DNA from 3 places in the Thiomicrorhabdus sp. Kp2 genome. Region 1 is predicted to be linked to each of the others. Evidence: predicted binding sites of a transcription regulator. Region 1 holds the regulator's gene; each other region holds the start of a gene.
The links. The regulator HrcA, encoded in region 1, represses chaperone genes, less so after heat shock. The targets are predictions, from matches to a motif close to TTAGCACTCNNNNNNNNNGAGTGCTAA.
Positions count from the first base shown of each region.

Region 2: the regulator HrcA is predicted to act here: its motif matches at 6,416-6,442, upstream of A379_RS04970 (co-chaperone GroES).
Region 3: the regulator HrcA is predicted to act here: its motif matches at 6,333-6,359, upstream of rpoH (RNA polymerase sigma factor RpoH).

Region 1 covers NZ_ARWI01000001.1:489,735-497,633, reverse strand. The annotation lists gene recN (DNA repair protein RecN) at 1-1,495, opposite strand, end outside; gene A379_RS02335 (NAD(+) kinase) at 1,661-2,536, opposite strand; gene hrcA (heat-inducible transcriptional repressor HrcA) at 2,655-3,680, shown strand; gene A379_RS02325 (diguanylate cyclase) at 3,909-5,261, opposite strand; gene grpE (nucleotide exchange factor GrpE) at 5,468-6,052, shown strand; gene dnaK (molecular chaperone DnaK) at 6,312-7,899, shown strand, end outside.
Region 2 covers NZ_ARWI01000001.1:1,033,082-1,040,980, forward strand. The annotation lists gene erpA (iron-sulfur cluster insertion protein ErpA) at 1-160, opposite strand, end outside; gene argC (N-acetyl-gamma-glutamyl-phosphate reductase) at 327-1,370, opposite strand; gene A379_RS12615 (GGDEF domain-containing protein) at 1,742-3,130, opposite strand; gene A379_RS04960 (glutathione S-transferase) at 3,282-4,019, opposite strand; gene groL (chaperonin GroEL) at 4,333-5,961, opposite strand; gene A379_RS04970 (co-chaperone GroES) at 6,023-6,313, opposite strand; gene proB (glutamate 5-kinase) at 6,589-7,713, opposite strand; gene cgtA (Obg family GTPase CgtA) at 7,759-7,899, opposite strand, start outside.
Region 3 covers NZ_ARWI01000001.1:1,701,154-1,709,052, reverse strand. The annotation lists gene A379_RS07925 (DUF2238 domain-containing protein) at 38-652, opposite strand; gene A379_RS07920 (IS3 family transposase) at 805-1,731, opposite strand; gene A379_RS07915 (helix-turn-helix domain-containing protein) at 1,641-2,153, opposite strand; gene A379_RS07910 (bifunctional diguanylate cyclase/phosphodiesterase) at 2,235-3,773, opposite strand; gene purT (formate-dependent phosphoribosylglycinamide formyltransferase) at 3,958-5,148, shown strand; gene fliS (flagellar export chaperone FliS) at 5,549-5,983, shown strand; gene rpoH (RNA polymerase sigma factor RpoH) at 6,408-7,295, shown strand; gene A379_RS07890 (YoaK family protein) at 7,383-7,899, shown strand, end outside.

The DNA.
Region 1 (7,899 bases):
GACTGTGTCCATGAGAGGCCACTTGTGCCAAGTGAGTAATCGAAAATATCTGTTTGTCTTTACCCAGTTGTTGCATTTTTTGCCCAACCACTTCGGCAATGCCGCCACCAATACCCACATCGACCTCATCAAAAATAAGCGTTGGCAGTTGAGCGACTTCTGATGTAGCAACCTGAATCGCCAAACTAATACGTGATAACTCGCCACCCGATGCCACTTTAGCCAGCGGTTGTAAGGGTTGGCCTTTGTTGGCAGTGACATTAAAAATGACTTTATCTGTACCATTGGCATTAGGTTGTTCAGCATCACTTAACGCTACCTCAAACAGACCATTGGGCATGCCTAATGTTTGCATACCTTCAGTGACAATTTTTGATAGGTTTTTAGCCGCTTTTTGGCGTGATTTTTTGAGTAAATTGGCTTGTTCTTGGTAATCTAACCAGGCCTGGTTAAGTGCGATTTTTAAGGTTTCTAAAGAGGCGTCTGACTGTTCTAAACGCTCTAAATCACTCTGTATTTGTTGCTGTTTTTCAACCAGTTGTTCGGCTTCAATATTGTACTTTTTAGCAATACCAAATAGGGCAGATAAACGCTCTTCAACGTTTTGTAGTTGTTGCGGATCTAACTCAATGTGTTCTGCGTGGTGCTGAATTTCAGTGGCCGCTTCTTGCACCTCTATGACACTACTATTCAGCTGGGTAATTAAACTTTCTAAACTTGGGCTAAATTCAACAATGCTTTCTAAAGCGTGAATCGCTTGATTTAATGAATCCACCGCACCTTGTTCTTCTTCAATTACCACATAGGCTTTTTCGCAAGCCAGTTTGATTTCACTGGCGTGTGAAAGCTGGCTCTGTTCTTCAGATAGCGTTTCAAACTCACCCTCTTGCGGATTAATTTCATCAAACTCATTTTTTTGAAAACTTAGCAATTCAAGCTTACTTTGGTAATCAGCCTGTTCTTCTTCAAGTTGCTTGAGCTTGCGTTTCACCTCTTGCCACGCTTTAAAGGCGTGTTGAGTTTGAGCTAAGTTTTTTGGATGGTTGGCGTAAGCATCCAATAAATCTAGCTGTTTATTGCCCGATAATAAGGTTTGGTGTTCATGTTGACCATGAATATCGATTAAAAAACTACCTAAGGTTTTAAGCTGATTGGCCGCCACAGGATAGCCATTAATATAGGCTTTTGATCGCCCTTCAGAGGTAACGGTACGGCGTAAATAACAAGCGGTTTCATCATCTAACTCTTGTTCTTGCATCCAGTTTTGTACGTGCGGTAATTTTTCAATTTCAAATAGGGCGGTTACGTCAGCTTTGGGTGTGTTATGGCGAACCAAAGAGCTGTCGGCACGTTCGCCCAAGGCCAAACCTAAAGCGTCTAATAAAATAGATTTACCCGCACCCGTTTCACCCGTTAACGTGGTAAAACCGCTATTAAATTGCAGTTGAAGTTTTTCAATTAGGGCGAGGTTTTGAATAGAGAGTTCTTGCAGCATAGTCGGCGTTTTATTTCACATTATGGGTTTTACCAGGCCTGGTGTTTTTATAATTTACCAGGCCTGGTTGTTTAGGTTGCTTGCGATTATATCGGAAAAAGTGCAAATGCAAAAACCATTAATTGTTATGCCAATAAAGCTTATAAAAGAAGGCATTGGAGCAGCTTAAGAAAGCTTGTCACCCCAATGTAATTTAGCTCTTAATAGTTCAAAATGGTCGTGGTTTTTTGGGTGTAATAAACGCAGGTAGTGTTCATTACGTTTTACAAAGGTTTGGTGTTTTGGTGAGATGTCATGGGTGATTTGTCCATCACAAATAATTTGTGCCGTTTTATCGCAATACTCATGAGCGCGCAGTTCTACAGTGCTACTGCTATTAATCACATATGGGCGGGTGCTCATGGTGTGTGGGTTAATAGAAACCAGGGTGATGGCATCCACGTTTGGGTCTAAAATCGGCCCACCTGCCGATAACGCATAAGCGGTGGAACCCGTGGGTGTTGAAATAATCATACCATCTGAACGTTGGCTGTTTAAAAAACGTCCATCTACAAACGTTTCAAATTCAATCATTCGTGGAGAGTCGGTTTTATGAATCACCACATCGTTAATCGCTCTTTCTTGAAAAACCAGTTCGCCATCTTCATAAACGCTTACCTGCAGAACATTACGCAGTTCTTCTTGATAAACGCCAGACAAAACCTCTTCCATGGTTTCAATCATATCATCGGCCGAAATATCGGTTAAAAAGCCTAATCGCCCTAAGTTGATGCCCAAAATTGGCACATCATTATCGGTAATGCTTCTGGCCACATCTAAAAACGTACCGTCACCGCCAACCATAATCGCCAAGTCAATTTTACCTTTGAGTTCATCACGCTCTAGTAACTCAACACTACCGTGTTTTGGAAATTTTTTGCAGGATGGCTTATCCAAATACACCGTGCGAGACTTAGTGTGAAGGTAGTCGATAAGCGTTTCAATATTTTCCCAACATTGATTGCCTGTGTATTTGCCAAATATTCCGATTGATTGAAACATGTTTGTTAACTCGTATGTAATCTCAGCTAAGCTCAAGACGTAATTAAATATTCTCTAAGACCTTGAATAACTGTGTCTTGTTCATATAATTTAGCAGTCTACCCTAAAGAGCTCTGTAATGCTAAACGACCGTTCACAATTATTATTTAAAAATCTCATGGGATTATACCTTAACGACGGTAAGCCGGTAGGGTCAACAACACTGGCTAAATTGCCCGATATTGGTTTAAGCTCAGCCACGGTTCGCAATGTCATGGCAGACCTTGAAAAAATGGGCTTGATTCACTCGCCACACACCTCGGCAGGGCGTGTGCCTACCGATAATGGTTACCGTTTATTTTTAGATTCCATGCTCACTTATGAGCCACTCTCGCAGCAAAAAGAAGCCTCAATTCGTAATGAATTGTCTGTTGGTTTAAATCAAGATGCCTTGTTTGAGAGTGCCTCAAAAATATTGTCTGGCATTACGGGTATGACCAGCTTGGTATTAATGCCAAATAAACAGCAAGAAATTCTCAAGCATATTGATTTTATTCAGTTAGGTGCAAACCGAGTATTAGTGGTATTAGTATTTAATGACCAAGACGTACAAAACCGAATTATTGAGCTAGAAAAACCCTTTAGTGGTGACGAACTCCAGCAAACCGCCAACTACCTAAATGAACACTGTTTGGGTAAAAATTTAGCCGAAGCCAAATCATTTTTAATGAATAGAATGGATACAATCCGCTCTACCACCAATGATTTTATGAGCTCGATTGTGCAAGCCACCGACTTTGTTTTAGAAAGTCAGCTAGCGCAAAAAATGCCGTTTTTAGTGTCTGGTAAAACCAACTTACTCAACTATCAAGAACTTGCCAGTTCAGAAAAGTTAAAAGCCCTTTTTAACGCATTTGAACAGCACAATGAAATGGTTACCCTGCTCGATAAAAGCATGCAAGCCCAAGGTGTACAAGTGTTTGTAGGGCACGAGTGCGGTAATGAAATCTACCAAGACTGCAGTATTATCACCACACCCTACGAAGTAGAAGGCGAAATTCTAGGCGTGTTAGGCGTAGTAGGCCCAAGCCGAATGAACTACCAAAAAGTCGTACCACGTGTTGATATGACCGCAAAAATTCTAGGCTCACTGCTTAAAAAGTAACTTAAAAAGTTGCTTTCTTTTACATTACTTAATCGAATTGGAAGCAAGTAAGGGTATTTCAAAAAAGTCACTGTATGCCCAATTAATACACTTCGTTATTGCGAGCCATCGCAATTTCTTAAGTTTATTTTGATAGCTGCTATTAGTTTATTCATGGTCTTTAAATAAATAGCTTTACGATTTACCAGGCCTGGTAGATTGTTTATCTTTTATCTTTTATTTTTTCTATTATTGCTCTGCTTCAAGCAGGTTGTTTATACAGACTTGATTGCGTCCAGCTTTTTTAGCGGCGTATAGAGAGTGGTCAGCGGCTTTAAATAGAGTTTGGTAGTTTAGTTCTATGTTTTCTGGGTTTTGATTGAGGTTTTCTAGTAGTTCGACCAGTTGTAATGCAATTTTTTTATCATGACAGGCTAGCCCGATAGAGCAGGTTACTGCAATACCTAATGGCTTGGCTTCTGCTACTTGTTGGCGAATGGTTTCGGCTCGTTGTAGGACTTCTTGATTGTTTAAGTCTTTAATAATGACAACAAATTCGTCACCACCATAGCGGGCAATGATGTCGTTTGCATGGCCATTGTTTTTTAGAATCGAAGCAACGGTTTTGAGTATGGTATCGCCAGCAGAGTGTCCCGTTTTGTCGTTAATCTCTTTGAATTGATCAATGTCTAATAACATCAAGGCAATCGATTCATTTTTAGTGAGTGCTGATCTGACTAGATTTTCGCCATACTCATCTAAAAAGTGGCGGTTATTAATGCCTGTTAGCGAATCGATATTTACTTTTTGGTAGAGTGCAGCTTGTTGATCTAATAGTTCGTCGCGTGCCCGTTTGCTCATAATGAGGTTAATGGCTCGTGCTAAAAAGTCGGTTTCATTAAAGGGTTTGGCAATAAAGTCGCCCGCACCGTGTTTAAGCACATACACTTGGCGTAATAAATCGTTCCACCCTGATACGGCCAGAATAGGAATGTCGCGTATGCGTTCATTGCCTTGACGAATTAGGTTGATTAGACCAATGCCACTGACTTCACCTTCTAAAACCAAGTCTGTTACGACGATATCGAACGATGCTTTAGTTTTATCTAAAATTTCGGCGGCTTCTTCGCCACTTTTAACGTGTGTCACTTTCCAGCCTGCCGATTGCATAATATGGCTGGTAAAGTCTGCGGTGCTTTGGGTGTCTTCTACATAAAGAACACGAGCGGATATGTTAAGTGTGGCATAAAGCATTAAGCTATGCAGCGCACGTTTTAGCGTTGGAAAATCGGATTTAATAAATACTTCGGTAAAGCCAGCGTCGTAGGCTTGGCGTTTAAAATCGGGCGAATGATTTGAGGTGAGTAAAAATTTGGGCGTGTTGCTTAAGATTTTGTTGGACTTTAGTTCTTTTAGAAATGTAAAACTGTCCATGTCTCCAAGTTCATGTGCTATACAAATGGCAGAAGGAGTGTGTTTTTTTAAATAAGCTAAAGCATCGCTTCCCTTAGTGGCCTCGGTGATTTGTGTATCTTCATTACTTAAAGTGAGCTTGATAACATTACGATAACTGTTGGATGGATCGACAATAAGTATATTCATAAAGATGAGAAGTGGCTTTGCTAATTTGCTAAAAGGGGTACTATCTTAAAGCCAAATGCATCTATCAACAAGCATGATATTTTGGTGAGTGTTTGGGTTTATTACCAGGCCTGGTAAATTGTTTTTAAAAAAATTTATTCTTTGCCTTGAATTACCCAAAACTATCCCTTATAAATCCCCCGACTAGAAATTTACTGGAGATACCCATGTCTGAAAAAGAGCAAAAAATGAATGATGACGCAAATGTAGAAAACGTTGAAGCCCAAACAGCGGAAGATGCGGCTCAGCAAGCGGATGAAGCATTAGAAAATGCACAAGAAGCAGTTCAAGAAGATATTGCGGCTTTATTAGCAGAGGCACAAGCGGAAGCGGAAAAGCATAAAGATTTGGCAATGCGAGTACAGGCAGACATGGAAAACCTACGCCGTCGTACTCGTATTGATGTGGAAAGCGCACATAAGTATGCATTAGAAAAATTTGTAAACGCATTATTACCTGCCATGGATTCTATGGAGATGGGAATTGATGCCGCTTCTAAAGAAGAGGCGACTTTAGAGAGTATTCGTGAAGGGGTTGAGATGACGTTTAAGCAGATGCTTGATGTTCTGCAAGAATTTAATGTTGAGCGTGTCAACCCAACGGGTGAGAAGTTTGACCCTAACTTGCATGAAGCCTTAACCATGATTCCATCACCAGACCATGAAAGCAATACGGTGGTTGATACGATTCAAAAAGGTTATACGCTAAATGAACGTTTAGTGCGTGCGGCACGTGTAATTGTGGCCCAGTAAATCTTTTTATGAGGTGAATTTGTTTGTGTTTAGTGAAGTTAAAAGAAAACACGGCAAAAAACAGAAAAAAAGTGGTTTTTAGACTTGAAAGCTTTTTTAACAGCCTTATATACAAGTCAACTAAGTAAAACAAACATATTAAATTTAAAGTATTAACTTATATTTTCAGGCCGCTAAACGCTTTAATTTAAAGCTATTACACCCCGCAAGGGGGTATAAAGGCCTGGTAAATCTAAGTTTGCAATTTGGAGAAAATCAAATGGCTAAAATTATTGGTATCGATTTAGGAACAACAAACTCGTGTGTTGCGGTAATGGAAGGGAAAGAAGTAAAAGTTATTCCTAACGCAGAAGGCGCACGTACAACTCCATCGATTGTGGGTTATACAGCAGACGGTGAAGTGTTGGTGGGTGATTCAGCAAAACGTCAAGCGGTAACAAACCCAGAAAACACATTATTCGCAATCAAACGTTTAATCGGTCGTCGTGCGGATGATGCGGTTGTTCAAAAAGATAAAGACATGGTTCCTTATGCAATCGTTGCCGCTGATAACGGTGATGCATGGGTTGAAGTAGCAGGTAAAAAACTGTCTCCACAAGAAGTATCTGCACGTACTTTAATGAAAATGAAGAAAACGGCTGAAGATTATCTTGGTCACGAAGTAACTGAAGCGGTTGTAACGGTTCCTGCTTACTTCAATGACGCTCAGCGTCAAGCAACCAAAGATGCGGGTAAAATCGCAGGTTTAGAAGTGAAACGTATTATCAACGAACCGACTGCGGCAGCGCTTGCTTACGGTATGGATAAAGCGACTGGCGACAGCAAAATTGCGGTATACGATTTAGGTGGTGGTACATTTGATATCTCTATCATTGAAGTGGCTGATCTAGATGGTGAGAAGCAAGTAGAAGTACTTTCTACAAACGGTGACACTTTCTTAGGTGGTGAAGATTTCGATAACGTAATCGTTGACTACATTGCTGAAGAGTTTAAAAAAGATCAAAACGTAGATCTTAAATTAGACAAGTTGGCTCTACAACGTGTTCGTGAAGCAGCTGAAAAAGCGAAAATCGAACTTTCTTCACGTGACCAAACAGACATCAACTTACCTTACGTAACAGCGGATGCGACTGGTCCTAAGCACTTAAACATGAAAATTACTCGTGCTAAGTTTGAATCTCTAATCGAAGCATTGGTTAAACGTTCAATTGAGCCTTGTAAAATGGCGCTTAAAGATGCTGGTCTTTCAGCTTCTGAAATTGACGATGTTATCTTGGTGGGTGGTTCAACTCGTGTACCAATGGTTCAAGCAGCGGTTAAAGAGTTCTTCGGTAAAGAGCCTCGTAAAGATGTAAACCCTGATGAAGCGGTAGCCATGGGTGCAGCAATTCAAGGTGGTGTACTTTCTGGTGATGTAAACGATGTGCTTCTTTTAGACGTGACTCCTCTATCTCTAGGTATTGAGACTATGGGTGGTGTTATGACTAAACTAATCGAGAAGAACACAACGATCCCAACACGTAAGTCACAAGTATTCTCTACAGCAGAAGATAACCAAAATGCAGTAACAATCCACGTTGTACAGGGTGAACGTGAAATGGCGTCTGGTAACAAGTCGTTAGGTCAATTCAACCTAGACGAGATTCCAGCGGCACCACGTGGTACACCGCAAATCGAAGTAACGTTTGATATTGATGCCAACGGTATTTTAAATGTATCGGCTAAAGATAAGAACTCAGGTAAAGAGCAACACATCACAATCCAAGCCTCTTCTGGTCTAAGTGACGAAGAAGTAGAAGCGATGGTTAAAGATGCTGAAGCACACGCTGAAGAAGACGCCAAAATGA
Region 2 (7,899 bases), 540 kb from region 1:
GGGTCTCATCAAACGTAAAGCCGTAAGAAAAACCAGAACAACCACCACCTGTAATATAAACACGCAACTTCAAATTAGGGTTCTGTTCATCTTCTATTAATCCGCTCACTTTATTTGCTGCTGCTTCAGTAAAATCAAGCGGTTGTGGAATATCAGACATTTCTGTTTCCTTTTATTTTTATATTTCTGGTCAAGCTAAGTCCAAACAAACTTGCCTAACTCAAATTAAATGTAGCCGAAAGAGCATTATATCAAAAAACTCAAATCTGCTCTTTGTAGTTTTTGTTGGCCAACTGTTTAATTAGGCCAACCTAATACAAAAACAATTAAGGTAACAATGCAACGTGATTTAGACCCGCATCCTCTTCTAAATCAAACATTATATTCATATTTTGTACCGCTTGACCTGCCGCACCTTTAACCAGGTTATCAATCACCGAAGTTACAACCACAACATCACCACCTTCTGGTCGATAAACAGCCATGCGACACATATTTGAACCTTTTACTAAACGTGTATCAGGCAAGCTATTCGCAGGCATCACATCCACAAAAGGTTCTTGAGCGTAAGTGGCCTCAAATAGTTCTTGTAACTCTTCTTGAGATACATTTTTGGTCAACTTTCCATATAACGTCGCTTCAATACCACGTATGGTTGGAATGAGATGTGGTACAAACGTTAAGTTCACCTTGGCATTAGCCATCAACTCTAATCCCTGTGCAATTTCAGGAAGGTGACGATGACCATTAATACCATAAGCCTTAAAGCCTTCGCTGGTTTCTGCGGCTAAAGAGCTAACTTTAGCACCACGACCCGCACCACTCACACCCGATTTGGCGTCCGCAATTAAGTGATCAATATCGACCAGGCCTGCCTTTAATAAAGGCTGAAAACCTAGCTGAACTGCAGTTGGATAACAACCTGGATTAGCAATCACTCGTGCCGTTTTAATTTTTTCACGAAACAACTCAGGCAAGCCATATACCACTTCATCCATAACACTTGGACAGGCGTGCGGCATTCCATACCACGACTCCCAAACGTCCAAATCATCAATACGAAAATCAGCCGCTAAATCAATCACCCTAACCCCAGACTCAATTAACTCTGGTGTCATCTTCATAGCGACGCCATGTGGCGTGGCAAAAAATACCACATCACACTTTTTCAGCACATCAATATCAGGCTCAGAAAAAGCGATATCGTAAAATCCACGTAAGTTAGGGAACATCTCAGCAACAGGAACGCCTGCTTCACCACGAGAGGTAATGGCATTTACTTCCGCATTTGGATGATTTGCCAATAAACGTAATAATTCCACACCGGTATAACCTGTACCGCCTACGATTCCAACTTTTACTTTAGTCATTTGCAGTTCTCTAAAATTAATTCATAAATATTCATAAATATTCATACTATTTTACAAGCATCTATCATTTGAAAAAAACTTTTGATAGCGATAATCGAATTAAATTAAACGTTTTCCCCTCTGAAGAAGCGTTTTTAAGTTTTTTGTTAAAACCGATACCGAGTATATATAACCAAAGAAATGAAAAAGCGCTAACCAATGAACTCCTGAATATCAAACAAACCTCTTTTTACTCAGGAGAGCCTAATAGAGAGCATAAATGTAATGTTAGATAAAGTGATTTTTAAAAACGATTACAAGAACGAGAGAGCACTCATTGAACACTGACTAAAAACAGCAAGAACGCCATAAATCGAGAGATAAATACAAGCTTATGGCTCTGATTTTTCTTTATACATCCGTTTATCAGCCTCATTGATTAATGTTTCTGAATTGCTATTTTCATCAATCAAAACACTGCCAATACTTGGTTTGCAGCTTAATACGATATTATCGAGTGAATACTCATCATTGAGACGTCGTCTAAACCGTAATAAAGTATCCGTCAAAGCAATCTCAGCAACGACTTTTGTGGAGCCAAGACTATTGAGTAAAACAACAAATTCATCACCACCCATTCTGGCAACAACATCTTCTTGACGAGTAAGTTCATTTAAACGTCCCGCAAAAGCTTTGAGTAACAAATCGCCAATATCATGTCCGTAAACATCATTAATTTTCTTAAAATCATTAAGATCCATATACAAAATAGCGCTAAAAATTTTTAAATGTTTAGCATCATTAATGGCATAACCGACTTCTTTAAATAGCTTTCTGCGGTTTGCAGATCCTGTTAAAGCATCGTGCTGGGACTCATATCTCAATTTTGAAAACAGTCTGGTTTGTCTATTTTGGTTATGCACTCCAAACCATAAAACGGCTGACCAAAAACAAAATAAAATGATAAAAAGCATAGCAGCATCTAGCATTCGTTCATGCTTAAAGGTGTTCATAACAGCTGTATTTTCAACCACAACAACCTTCCAAAGTGTATGCGGAACAAAGGCTGTTGCAGCAATATGGTTTAACTCAGTTTGGGTTAACTTAAAGTCTCTTTTTAGGTTATTTCTAACCGCTTCAGGGGTAACTTCAATTAAATCAGGAAAATCTTTACGAACCAAGAAAGAAAAATGCTCCGAAATAATATGCTCTTTTAAAATTTTGCTGAGAATTTTGGGCTTAAAACTCATAAAAAAGACCAATTTTTTACCCTGAACAAAAACAGGAATCATAACATCAAAATGATAGGCATCTGCTTTAGCATGAAGATAAGGTTCATAGTCAAAATATTGATTTTTAGGATCAAACATCCCCGCAACGCGCTTAATGTCGGCCTTGCAAATATCGCCAATAAAAAGTTCAATATCCCCTCCAATCTGTTCACCTTTATCTGAAGCTATGGAATAGGTATACATAGTTGGAAAATAGAGTTTAAGACGGTCTCTCATTGATTCTTGTACCGTCACTAAATTTTCAAATTTGGAAAGATCTGTAAACCAAGAATTATCTAAACTGATTGCAGACATTTGATTGCGAATGTAATCGACTCTTTTGCTAATATCTTTAGATGACTGAGTTGCTTGCTGCTGCATAAGAGTGTGCTGAAGTTGAGAAAATTGTTTTAATTCAGCATCATAACGCAACCATAAAATAAAACTAAGGGCGACCAAAATCAGCATCATAATGACAATAAAAACTAATTTAGACCGAAGCAGAAGCATCTTATTTATCCTTAAACAAAATACAAGAGAGTGATTAGACTTAACAATGCCATACAAGCCTCATTAAATCAAAATGGTTTTATTGATTGCGTAGCTAACAAAGCTTATGACTCATAAAAAAGATTTTATTACACTTGAATACTTAATTAATCTATTGAGCAATCGCTTTATTCGTAAACTCATTTTTAGTTGCCAGGCCTGGTTCATTTAACCAAAGCGGATTATGATTAGCTTGCCAAACAGGCCTATTTTTCATCACCGCTTTAAAAAAGTCTGACTCAATGAAAGTCTCCAACCAGGATTTTAATCGTGGATAATCCGCCTCTGAAAACCAGTTTTTATCGACATTCGCAAACTGCCTTACAAAAGGAAAAAGAGCGATATCCGCCATAGAAATTTGATGACCCACTAGAGCAAAACCTTCAGAATGGTTGCCTGGTTCAACCAAACTAAGGCTTGATTCAATTGCATCTAAAAATTCACAGCCGAGCTCTCGATAATAAACTTGTGAATATTCCGGAAAACGATCTGCATATTTATAATGATCTAAATGCTGTTTAAACTCATTATCACAGCGGTCAATCCAATCATTAACCGCCTGCCTTTGACGACTGTTTTTTGAAAATAACCAGGCCTGGTAAGTTGATTTATCGGCTGAATGTTTAAAAGCCCAAAGCATAATATCTCTGCTTTCATCAATCACCGTACCATCAGGCAAAACCAATACAGGCACTGTCCCTTTTGGAGAGACGTCGAGCATCGGTTTGGGCTTATCCCAAAAAACAATTTCGCGTTGTTCAACCTGAATACCTGAAAGAAAAATCGCCATACGTGTCCGCATCGCATAAGGACAACGTCGATAAGAGTACAAAACAGGATGTTTTTCCATAATCACTTTTAAACTTCTTTTTCATTAACTCTCAAAAACAGATTCAAATTACAAAGCCACCAGGCCTTTATACCCCCTTGCGGGGTGTAGTAACTTGAATCAATTCTCAAATCTAAAATAACAAAAACCCTGTATTTAACTGATAAATACAGGGTTTAAAATCAATGTCTGATTTTTGAATTGAGAAGCTCAGTTTTGCGTTAGCTTTAAGGCGAAAATTTGAACCGAAGCGGAATGGACATTAAGTCCATGAGCATTGGAAGCAAATTTTCAACGCAGAAGATGGCGTAAAAATGGGCTTCTCAAACAAAAATTACATCATGCCGCCTGGTGCGTAACCTTGCGCCGCTGCATCCGCACCAGCATCTTTAGATGGTAAATCTGCAATCGCTGCACCAGTAGTTAACACTAAACCAGCAACAGAAGCCGCATTTTGAAGTGCCGAACGTGTTACTTTAGCTGGGTCAATAATACCCGCTTCAATCATATCAACGTACTCTTCTTTAGACGCATCAAAACCGAAGTTTCCTTCACCTTCCATTACCTTATTCACAATAACAGAACCTTCTAAACCGCAGTTAGCTGCAATTTGACGCATTGGCTCTTGCATCGCACGTAATGCAATTTGAATACCTACGTTTTGGTCATCGTTGTCGCCTTGAACTTGTACCTTTGATAGAGCGCGAACTAAAGCAACACCACCACCTGCAACAATCCCTTCTTGAACTGCGGCACGTGTTGCGTGAAGTGCATCGTCAACACGGTCTTTTTTCTCTTTCATTTCCATCTCAGTCGCTGCACCTAATTTAAGTACCGCAACACCGCCAGCAAGTTTTGCTAAACGTTCGTTTAATTTTTCAGAATCGTACTCAGAAGTCGTAGTCGCAATTTGTGACTTGATTTGCGCACAACGACCTTCAATATCTTCTTTAGAACCCGCACCGTCGATTAACTTAGTGGTGTCTTTACCTACTACTGCAGATTTAGTTTCACCTAGTAAATCTAAAGTAATAGACTCTAGGCTTAGGCCCACTTCTTCAGAGATTAATGTACCACCCGTTAAGATCGCCATGTCTTGAATCATCGCTTTACGACGCTCACCAAAACCAGGAGCCTTAACTGCAGCAACCTTAACGATTCCACGCATGTTGTTAATAACTAATGTAGCCAACGCTTCACCATCAACATCTTCAGCAATAATTAATAGAGGACGACCTGTTTTTGAAACCGCTTCTAAAGTCGGTAGTAAATCACGGATGCTTGAGATTTTCTTATCGTAAAGAAGAACAAATGGGTTCTCTAACTCAGCAACCATTTTTTCTTGGTTCGTTACAAAGTAAGGCGATAGGTAACCACGGTCAAACTCCATACCTTCTACAACCACTAGTTCATCTTGCAGTGAAGAACCTTCTTCAACAGTGATAACACCTTCGGTTGAAACACGTTCCATCGCTTCAGCAATCATCTTACCTACTGCCGCGTCAGAGTTTGCAGAGATAGTACCCACTTGAGCAATCGCTTCAGACGTTGTACATGGCTGTGCCATCGCTTTGATTTCAGCAACAACCGCTTCAACCGCTTTATGAATACCACGGTTAAGATCCATTGGGTTCATACCAGCCGCAACAGACTTCATTCCTTCACGAACGATAGACTGAGCTAGAACAGTTGCTGTAGTTGTACCGTCACCAGCAACATCATTGGTTTGCGAAGAAACTTCTTTAACCATTTGTGCACCCATGTTCATGAACTTATCTTCAAGTTCAATTTCACGAGCAACCGATACACCATCTTTAGTGACTAATGGTGAACCAAATGATCTTTCTAAAACTACGTTACGACCTTTAGGTCCAAGTGTTACTTTTACTGCGTCTGCAAGAATGTTAATACCATCAACCATTAACTCACGAGCATCTAAACCAAATTTGACGTCTTTTGCCATCTTTCTAATTCCTTAATTCTGTTTAAATATTTAATTTGAATATTTTTAACTATCAGTATGATTAGTCGATAATTGCAATAATATCGTCTTCACGCATAATCATAACTGGCTGACCTGCGTCATCTTTTACTTCTTGACCAGAGTACTGTCCGAACATCACTTTATCGCCGACTTTAACAGTCATCGCGATAATTGAACCTGAATCAGATGCTTTACCTGGTCCAACAGCAACTACTTCACCGATGTTTTGTTTTTCTTGTGCAGAGCCTGGTAGCAAAATACCACCTGCAGTTTCTTTCTCTTCTTCTACACGACGGACAACAACACGGTCTTGTAATGGCTTAATATTCATAGGTTTCTCCTAAAAGTCTGTTAAATTTCATAGTCGTACAAACAGAAAAATTGCACTCAGTTTTTTTCATTCTCACAAACCGAGCTGCAATTTATTCATAAATTAGCACTCTTATGCTTAGAGTGCTAACAATTTTAGTCATCTAATTGCTTGTGTCAACTGAATATGGGTATGAATCTTTACGATTCAAGTGCTTAGTTAAAAAATTATTAAAAATAAGAGGCATAAAAAAAGGCCAAATAAAACATTTGGCCTTGATATATGAGAGAGGAAAACTATTCGCTTAAAACAAGATTATCTCGATGAATTAAAGACTCATCTTCAATAAAACCAAGAATAGACTCAATTTGATGACTCGGCTGTCCCATGATTTTGTGCGCTTCAGTAAATGAGTAATTGACTAAACCACGTGCCACTTCATGCCCTGATTGATCATAACAAACCACCATTTCACCACGTTGAAAATTGCCGCGCATGGACTTAACACCAATTGGTAACAAACTCTTACCAGAGGTACGTAACACCTCAACAGCACCCGCATCTAATACCAGTGTTCCTTTTGCTTGAAGGTGACCTGCCAACCATTGCTGACGAGCGGTTAATGGTTCTAAATCTGGAATCAGTAAAGTTCCTTGCGGAAGGCCATTAAACAAATTAGGTAAAATATTCTCTGCTCGACCTGAAGCAATCAAGGTGGCCGTACCAGAACGAGCCGCTCTTTTTGCTGCCATCACTTTAGTGTACATACCACCCTTACCTAAAGCGCCCCCTTCAGGACTCGCCATCGCTTCAATGTCTTTGCGACTAACACGCGCCTCATCAATGAGCTCTGCATTAGGATTTTCACGCGGGTTATCGTTATAAAGGCCTTGTTGGTCGGTCATAATCACCAACACATCGGCAGAGATAAGATTTGCAGTTAAAGCCGCTAAGGTGTCATTATCACCAAAACGAATTTCATCAGTCACCACCGTGTCATTTTCATTAATAATGGGCACAACGCCATACTCAAGCAGCGTTTCTATAGCACTTTTAACATTCAAATAACGTTTACGATTTGATAAATCATCATGCGTCATTAAGATTTGTGCTGAATGAATATCATATTGAGAAAACTCAGATTCATAAGCCTGAATCAAGCCCATTTGACCAACCGAGGCGGCGGCCTGTAACTCGTTTAACAGTTTAGGGCGAGTTGACCAACCTAGACGCTTCATCCCTTCAGCGACTGAACCAGAAGAGACTATCACAACTTCAACGCCTTGCTTTTTAAGTTCGACCATCTGGGCAACCCAACTTGCTAAAGCTACACGGTTTAAACCTTGTCCATCATTTGTTAATAAGGCACTGCCAATCTTAACCACCCAACGTTTGGTATTCTTTAAATCAGAACGCTGCATATTTTTTAAGTACCCTCTTAATACAGGCCAATATTAAATCAAATATTAAAAATCAAAATCTTCATCAACCTGTGCACGAACTGGCGCTTCTTCTTCGGCTGCTTCTATACGATTTTGCTCAAGCGCATAAGCGATTTCATTCACAAGGTTTTGTGTGCCCTCACGCTGTACTGCCGAGATTTGGAA
Region 3 (7,899 bases), 1.2 Mb from region 1:
CCTGACTCGTGCAAAGGTCTCTAAAAGTTAAATACCGCTAAGGGAGCTTAGCGATTTGACGACTATGAACCTTAGATAATAAGACTAAGGCCATAATGGCCCCAAATAGCGCATAAGCCATATCGGATTGGGTATCCCAAACATACCCTTGAGTCCCTAAAAACGCTTCGGCTGCTTGTTCTGAAGCCAATGCTACCCACCATTCAATTAGCTCGTAAAAAGCACTGAAGGCAAGCGCAATACTCACACTCATAAAATTGACCCAGGCCTGGCCATTGACAATATGCTTGCGAATTAAGATTTCTCTGGCAATTAACACGGGCACAAAACCTTGCGCTAAGTGCCCCACTTTATCGTAGTTATTTCGTGACCAATCAAAGGTGTATTTTAAGGTATCAAAAAAAGGCACTTCGGCGTAGGTATAGTGGCCGCCAATCATCAAGATAATACTGTGTATCAAAATTAAGAAATAGAGCAATGAGGTTAACGGGAAAATTTTACGAGTAAACACGATTATTGTTAAGCCAATCAGCGCGGGGACAACTTCTAAAAACCAAGTGAGTGTATCTTTTGGGTTTATGGCTGACCAAATCAATACCATAAAAAATATGGCAAGCCAAAGAAACTGTTTTAGGTGCATCTCTTTTAACATGACTCTGTTCTCATGGCTCTATTTTGATTTATGGTTTTGTAATCGTAACGATTCTACCAGGCCTGGTCAATTCTATAATGATTTGGCTATCTCTTTTTACAGACAATAAAAAACCCCGTAATGAAGTGACCCCAAAAAGTTGGACATTTTAGTTAAACGGCACTTAAGGCCTGATTTCGATATTCTATCGGAGTCAGGCCTTTTAGTTTCACCTTGATTCGTTTTGTATTGTAATACTCAATATAGTCTTTAATTTCTTCCATTAGATGCTCAGCGCTATTGAACTTCTTACGATGATACATCTCGGTTTTGAGGATTCCAAAAAAGTTCTCAGCAACCGCATTATCTAAACAGTTCCCTTTTCTTGACATGCTCTGAGTTAATCCATTCTCTTTTAGTAACTTCTGTACATCACTATGCTGATACTGCCAGCCTTGATCACTGTGGAATATCGGTTTGACTTTGCCTGTTAACTTATTGACTGCTTCTTTTAGCATGTCGGTCACCAGTGGTAGCCGTGCACTCTTGGCCACTCGATAACTAATCACTTCTTGGTTAAACAGGTCAATCACTGGGGATAAGTAAACTCGCTGTTCTCCGACTTTAAACTCCGTGACATCGGTGACCCATTTTTTATCCGGTGCATCAACACGGAAGTTTCTTTGAAGCACATTTTCGGCAATTCGGCCTACTTGACCTCTATAGGATCGGTAACGCTTTGGCCTGACGAATGACTTCAAGTTCAGTTCTTGCATTAAACGTTGAACGGCCTTCTTGTTTAAAAAGTGACCTAAGCGTCTTAACGCATAGGTCATGCGTCGATACCCATAACGACCTTTATGCTCATTACAGAGTTGTTGAATCGCTCTTTTAACGTCCGCATAACGATCAGGCAGCGCATTGCGCGCCTGATGGTAATAAAACACACTGCGCGCAAGCCCTGCGGCCTTGAGAAGATGTTTAAGTGGATAGAACTTTCTAAGCTGATCTATGAGCCCTGCTTTTTCTTGGTTTGGCGTTCTTTTTCCTGAAGCAGGGCATCGAGCTTTTTTAAATAAGCATTCTCCGCTCGACGGTATTCGAGTTCTTCTCGTAACTCTTCTAGGCTCATTTGTTCGGTTGGTTTAATGGTTTCTTGCTTTTGGTTTTTTTTCATTTTTCTACCCTGCTTTTTAGGCTGCAAGCCTGAAAGGCCGAACCGTTCGAATTGAGTGAGCCAAGTAGAAATCGTACCTGGAGAACTCATGTTATGGACAATACTGGTATAACTAATAGACCAGTTATTTTCACGCATGTGTTTTAGGATACGATATTTGTCTTCAAAAGAGTATGGTGTGTTTCGTTTGATAAACGCATTTTGACCATGGAAACGATAGACTTGTGTCCAGTAACGGATATAGCGATCTGGAATACCGAGTCGCTTGGAAATGGACAGACTGGATTCATGAGAAAGGCATTGCTTAGCAATCGCCAGTTTAAATTCTCGATTGTATTTGGACATGAAAAACCCCCAAAGTTGGTGTCCAACATTTGGGGGTCACTTCATAAACGGGGCTTAGTTGAATTTTTTCAGGCTTATAGATTAAGAAATCACGGTTAATTCTTGTTGAATAGCTTGTTGTAATTGCTCTGCATCAATGGGCGCTGACCAGTTTTCACCTTGTGCCATTGAACAGCCAATCGCACGATATTGCTGCGCTTGTTCTGGGCTTTCAACCCCCGTGGCAATCACACATAAGTCCAAACTTTTTGCCATCTGAACCAGGGCTTGCACCCATTTTTGGCCTTTTGCATTTGTCATCGTGGTCTGTAACCAGTCACGATCTAATTTAATCTCTTGTAAATTTAACTGAGCCAATAATGCTAAATCAAGTGGCGTTTTGCCCACTTCACTTAAAGTGATTTGATACCCCGCGGCGGTTAATGCATTTAACACATTTTGCAATGCTTCATTTTCATTTAGCGTTTTAATAGAGAACTCTAATTGTACTTGAGAAGCAGGCACTTCAAAGTTTGCAAAACGTTCATTTAGCATCATAACTAAGTCTTGCTGTTTCCATAGGGCATCCATAACAGGAATAGAAACAATCATGGCATCATTATATTGTTGCCACTGTTTTAAATAAAACAACCCTGAATCCATTAACCATGCGCCAACGGTATAACCCGTTTGCGAGTCATTTAACATTTCAATCCAGCTGGCTAAATAAGGTGTTTCAATTTCAGTCTCATCCCATTTAGCAGTTAGGCTTGCGCCCACAATGACACCCGAGGTTAAATCTATTTGAGGTTCAAATTGTAAGGCAATCTGGCCATTATCCACCGCATCATATAAACGATTAACCAAAACATGTTTTGGTGAAACAACGTCCTCTACAATCTCATCATAAAAGCGATACGTTTTACGACCACTCTGCTTTGAAACATAAAGAGCTTGGTCGGCATGTTCAACTAATTCTGTTGATGTTTTACCATCTAACGGAAAACGAGAAATACCAATGCTCATTGAGATTTCAACGTCATTACCATTAATCCAATAAGGGCGGCTTACTTCATTAATAATACGCTGGCAAACCACTTCAATGGTTTCTTTATCTGCGATATCGGCAAGCAACACCACAAATTCATCTCCACCAAGACGACTAACAATATCGCCCTCTCTTGTGGCCGACATTAAGCGAGCACTGACATTTCGTAACAGCTCATCACCTACTTGATGACCTAGGGTATCGTTTACCGCTTTAAAGCCATCTAAATCTAAAAACAGTAAACCAAAATCTGCTTTAGCTTCTTGGGCTTTTAAAACAAGTTGTTCAACAGTTGTATTGAAATAAGCACGGTTTGGCAAATGCGTTAAAGAATCATAGTTAGCCTGACGAAACAATTCTCGCGTACGCAATTGAACTTGTTTTTCAACTATCTCGGCAATCTCGCTTGAGATATCACCTGTATGAGAAAAGCGATTCTGTAACGCACGCATCATTTTTTTAACGCTAAAACCGCCCGCCTCTTCATGACGTTCAATCGACGTTTGTGTGCGGTTACGCTCAGACTGTAAAAAACGCTCTACTTCAGGTGAAGTAATCGATTCTTTTTTTACTGCGCTGCTTAACTCTAACATGGTGTTAACCTCGTATTCCGTTTGGCGGTCTCGGTGGCAAAAATACCGTATAATGCTCGGTGTTTTATTCTGACCGTTTAACGGGTTTTAACTGTTTACTTAAACTTTTACTTAAGTTTTGAATAAAGTTGCCGATATATTGGCTCTTTGTTTTTCTTAACTACCTCTTAGCAAAGGAGATGCCATGTCTAGCATTGGTACACCATTTTCTTCTACAGCCGTGCGTGTTTTATTGTGTGGCGCAGGTGAATTAGGCAAAGAAGTTGCCATTGAATTACAGCGTTTAGGCGTAGAGGTGATTGCCGCAGACCGTTACCAAAATGCCCCAGCCATGCAGGTTGCAGACCGTAGCCATGTGATTGATATGTTAGATGGTGAAGCGTTAAGAAAAGTGATTGAACTAGAAAAACCGCATATGGTTGTGCCAGAAATCGAAGCGATTGCCACCGATACTTTAGCGGCAATGGAAAACGAAGGTGTCAAAATAATACCAACCGCTCGCGCCACGCAATTGACAATGAACCGTGAAGGCATTCGTCGTTTAGCGGCCGAAGAGTTAAATATCCCAACTTCACCTTATGAATTTTCTGACACCTTAGAAGACTTTACCGCCGCGGTAAATCGTATTGGTATGCCGTGTGTGGTCAAACCGATTATGAGCTCATCGGGCAAAGGGCAAAGCGTGATTAAGTCTGCTGACGATATTCAAACCGCCTGGAACTACGCTCAAGAAGGTGGACGTGCTGGCAAAGGGCGTGTGATTGTTGAAGGCTTTGTGGATTTTGACTATGAAATCACTCTATTAACGGTACGCCATGAAAATGGCATTAGTTTTTGTGAACCCATTGGCCACCACCAAGAAGATGGCGACTACCGCCAATCTTGGCAACCTGCTGCCATGAGTCAAAAAGCCATAGCGACTTCAAAAGAGATTGCCGAGAAAGTGGCCAATAATCTTTGCGGTGAAACGGGGCGCGGGCTATTTGGGGTAGAACTCTTTATTAAGGGTGATACTGTCTATTTTAGTGAAGTCTCACCACGCCCTCACGATACAGGCCTGGTAACTTTAATGTCACAAGACCTATCTGAATTTGCCCTGCATGCACGCGCTATTCTTGGTTTGCCTATTCCCAATATTACCCAACATGGTTTCTGCGCATCGAGCGTTATCTTGCCAACAGGCACTTCAACTCAAACAAACTTTTCTAACCTACAACAAGCTCTAGCAGAACCTGACACCCAAATTCGCTTATTTGGTAAACCTGATATTGATGGGCGCCGAAGAATGGGCGTTGCCATTGCTCGTGCTGAAAGCATTGAAAAAGCGATTGAAAAAGCCAATAGAGTGGCAGATGCGGTAAAAGTGACTTTTTAACCCTGTGCATCTGCCCACTATCTATTGACTATTTAATGAGTGACTTGCACCCCGCAAGCATTCATTAACACTCAATTATTTAACATCTATTTATTGACAGTTCTTATTTAAACTACCAGGCCTGGCAACTCACCAGCTACTGAAAACAAGCAAATCAAACCTATTCAATCAATATTTTAATAAAAACAAAATTAATAAATTATTATTTAGTTTCAATAACTTACCAGTACTAAAAAGCCATTTAACTACTGCTAAAATTCTATTTACCCTTTGTTTAGCCCCTCTTTTGGCATAGCTTATGCTGAACGACAAATAAAGCAAAAACTTGAATACTAAAAATCAAGCATTGCAAAAAATACACAAGAAAAGCCATAACTGCTAAACACACTAGGGGAATAACATGACTTTAAACAACACTACAGCGCAAGAGATTAAAGCGCCAATTTTAGAAGAATATCATAGAAACCAAGAAGCAGAAAAACAGCTGGCCGAGAACCCTCGTAAAACTGTTTTACTCCTACTACAAGGTGCCGTTGATAAAGGCAACCTGGCAAAAGTTTGCCACCAAAGCCATGCTTTAGTCGAAAAAGGCTTTCATTTAGGACGTATGACTACGATTCTTGATGCTCTTCGTGATCGTTTAAGCCTGACTCAAGACACACCGTTAGCATTTGATTTAGAAGAACTTTACCGTTATGCCGATCAAAGTATTCAGGAAGCGGTATTTGAAAAGGATACCTTCTATCTTGATAGTTCAATTGAAATCCTTACTGAGCTTCGCGACGCTTGGTTAGAAATGATGCAGCAAACAGGGCAGCTGCCTGAAAACAATTAATATCTAGATATTAATAAATCACACTATCAATAGTAGAGAGCTTTGCATCATCAAAGCCTCTAATTAATGATTCTCATAAGCCAAATTCTATTTTCTGAGTTTGGCTTTTTTTCTTTTCGCTTTTTTTCCTTTCACTTTTTTCATTAGCTCTCTTATCTCACTAAATTGGCAATACCACTTTTCTTAACAAATAGCCTATATTTATCTTAACGGCAACTATCGCCTTATTTACTCTCGTAAAACAAACGATATATCGGTTTTTAAGCCATCATCATAGCAATCGGCAATTTTTACCAACCTATTGTTTTAAAATCACTTTTTTACAATACTTGAAACATAGTGAACAGTTTTAGCACTCTCTTGCATTGAGTGCTAAAAATAGGTTATATTAGCTTTATAAGAAAGTATTAATGGAGGGCAATGTATGTCAATTACAACTTACCCACAAGCAGAACAAGCGCAGACCTTACCTTCTGCACACGTATTAGCACACCAATTAGCGCCAGGCCAAAACCTGGAAAGTTATTTGCATACCATTCAAAGTGTGCAACAACTGACAGCAAATGAAGAAAAAGCACTTGCTGAAAAACTGTACTACCACGATGATGTTGAAGCGGCTCGTCAGCTCATTTTATCGTCACTACGTTATGTGGTACCAGTGGCACGTTCTTATAATGGTTATGGTTTACCTTTAGGCGATATTATTCAAGAAGGTAACATTGGCTTAATGAAAGCGGTAAAACGTTTTAACCCTGAAGAGAATGTGCGTTTAATGACGTTTGCCGTGCATTGGATTCGTGCCGAAATTAATGAGTATGTCATTAAAAACTGGCGTATTGTGAAAACGGCCACCACTAAAGCGCAACGTAAACTGTTCTTTAAACTTCGTAGCACCAAAAAAAATCTAGAGTGGTTTGGTGATAAAGATGCCGATGCGGTCGCTGAAGAACTCGGTGTAACACGTAAAGACGTTCTAGAGATGGAAACCCGCCTTTATGGTAAAGATTTATCTGTGGATATGCAGCTGGATGATGAGAATGAAAACATCACCTTCCCAGTATTAATCAGCCAGGAAGCGGATCCAGAAACGGCTTTAGTTCAATCTAACCAGGCAGAATATGAGCTAGCCCGCATGCAAAATGCACTCGCCAGTTTGGATGATCGTAGCCGTGATATTCTACAAAAACGCTGGTTAACCGATGATAAAGTTGGTTTAAAAGAGCTTTCTGCTGAGTACGGTGTTTCAATGGAACGTATTCGTCAGGTAGAACAACAAGCATTAAATAAATTAAAAAACCTCTTAGTTGCTTAAATAAGTTAGAACACAGTTATTGTGCATAACTTACCAGGCCTGCTAGAATTCATTTTCTAGCAGGCCTTTTTTATTTCTGGAGAGCCAGTGCCTTACCCTATTCGAGAACAAATAGAAAGCGATACAGACTTTAGTGTTTCATTATCCAAACTCTATTGGATTAGCTTTACCATGACACTCATCGCAGGTTACATCAATAGTGCTATCTTGATTGAATTTGGAATCCCTGTTAGCCAAATGACAGGGGTGAGCTCTCGCATTAGTGATGCATTGATTGATATCGATTGGATTGAACTGACAAAAAATCTCATGATTTTATGCGGATTTTTCAGCGGTGCAGTCCTTTCTGGCCTGCTAATTGGTCAATCCAAATACAAAACCACCCCAAATTATGGCTATGCCCTACTTATTAATAGCGCACTATTAACCATCGCAACGATCTTTAGCTTTATTCAATCTGAAATATCTATTTTATTAGCGGCCATTGCTTGTGGCCTACAAAATGCGTTGGTTGCCAGCTATCGTGGACTACAGATTCGAACCACTCATGTAACTGGAACAGTAACGGATTTAGGCGTTCATGTTGCCCAAAAAATTAAAAACA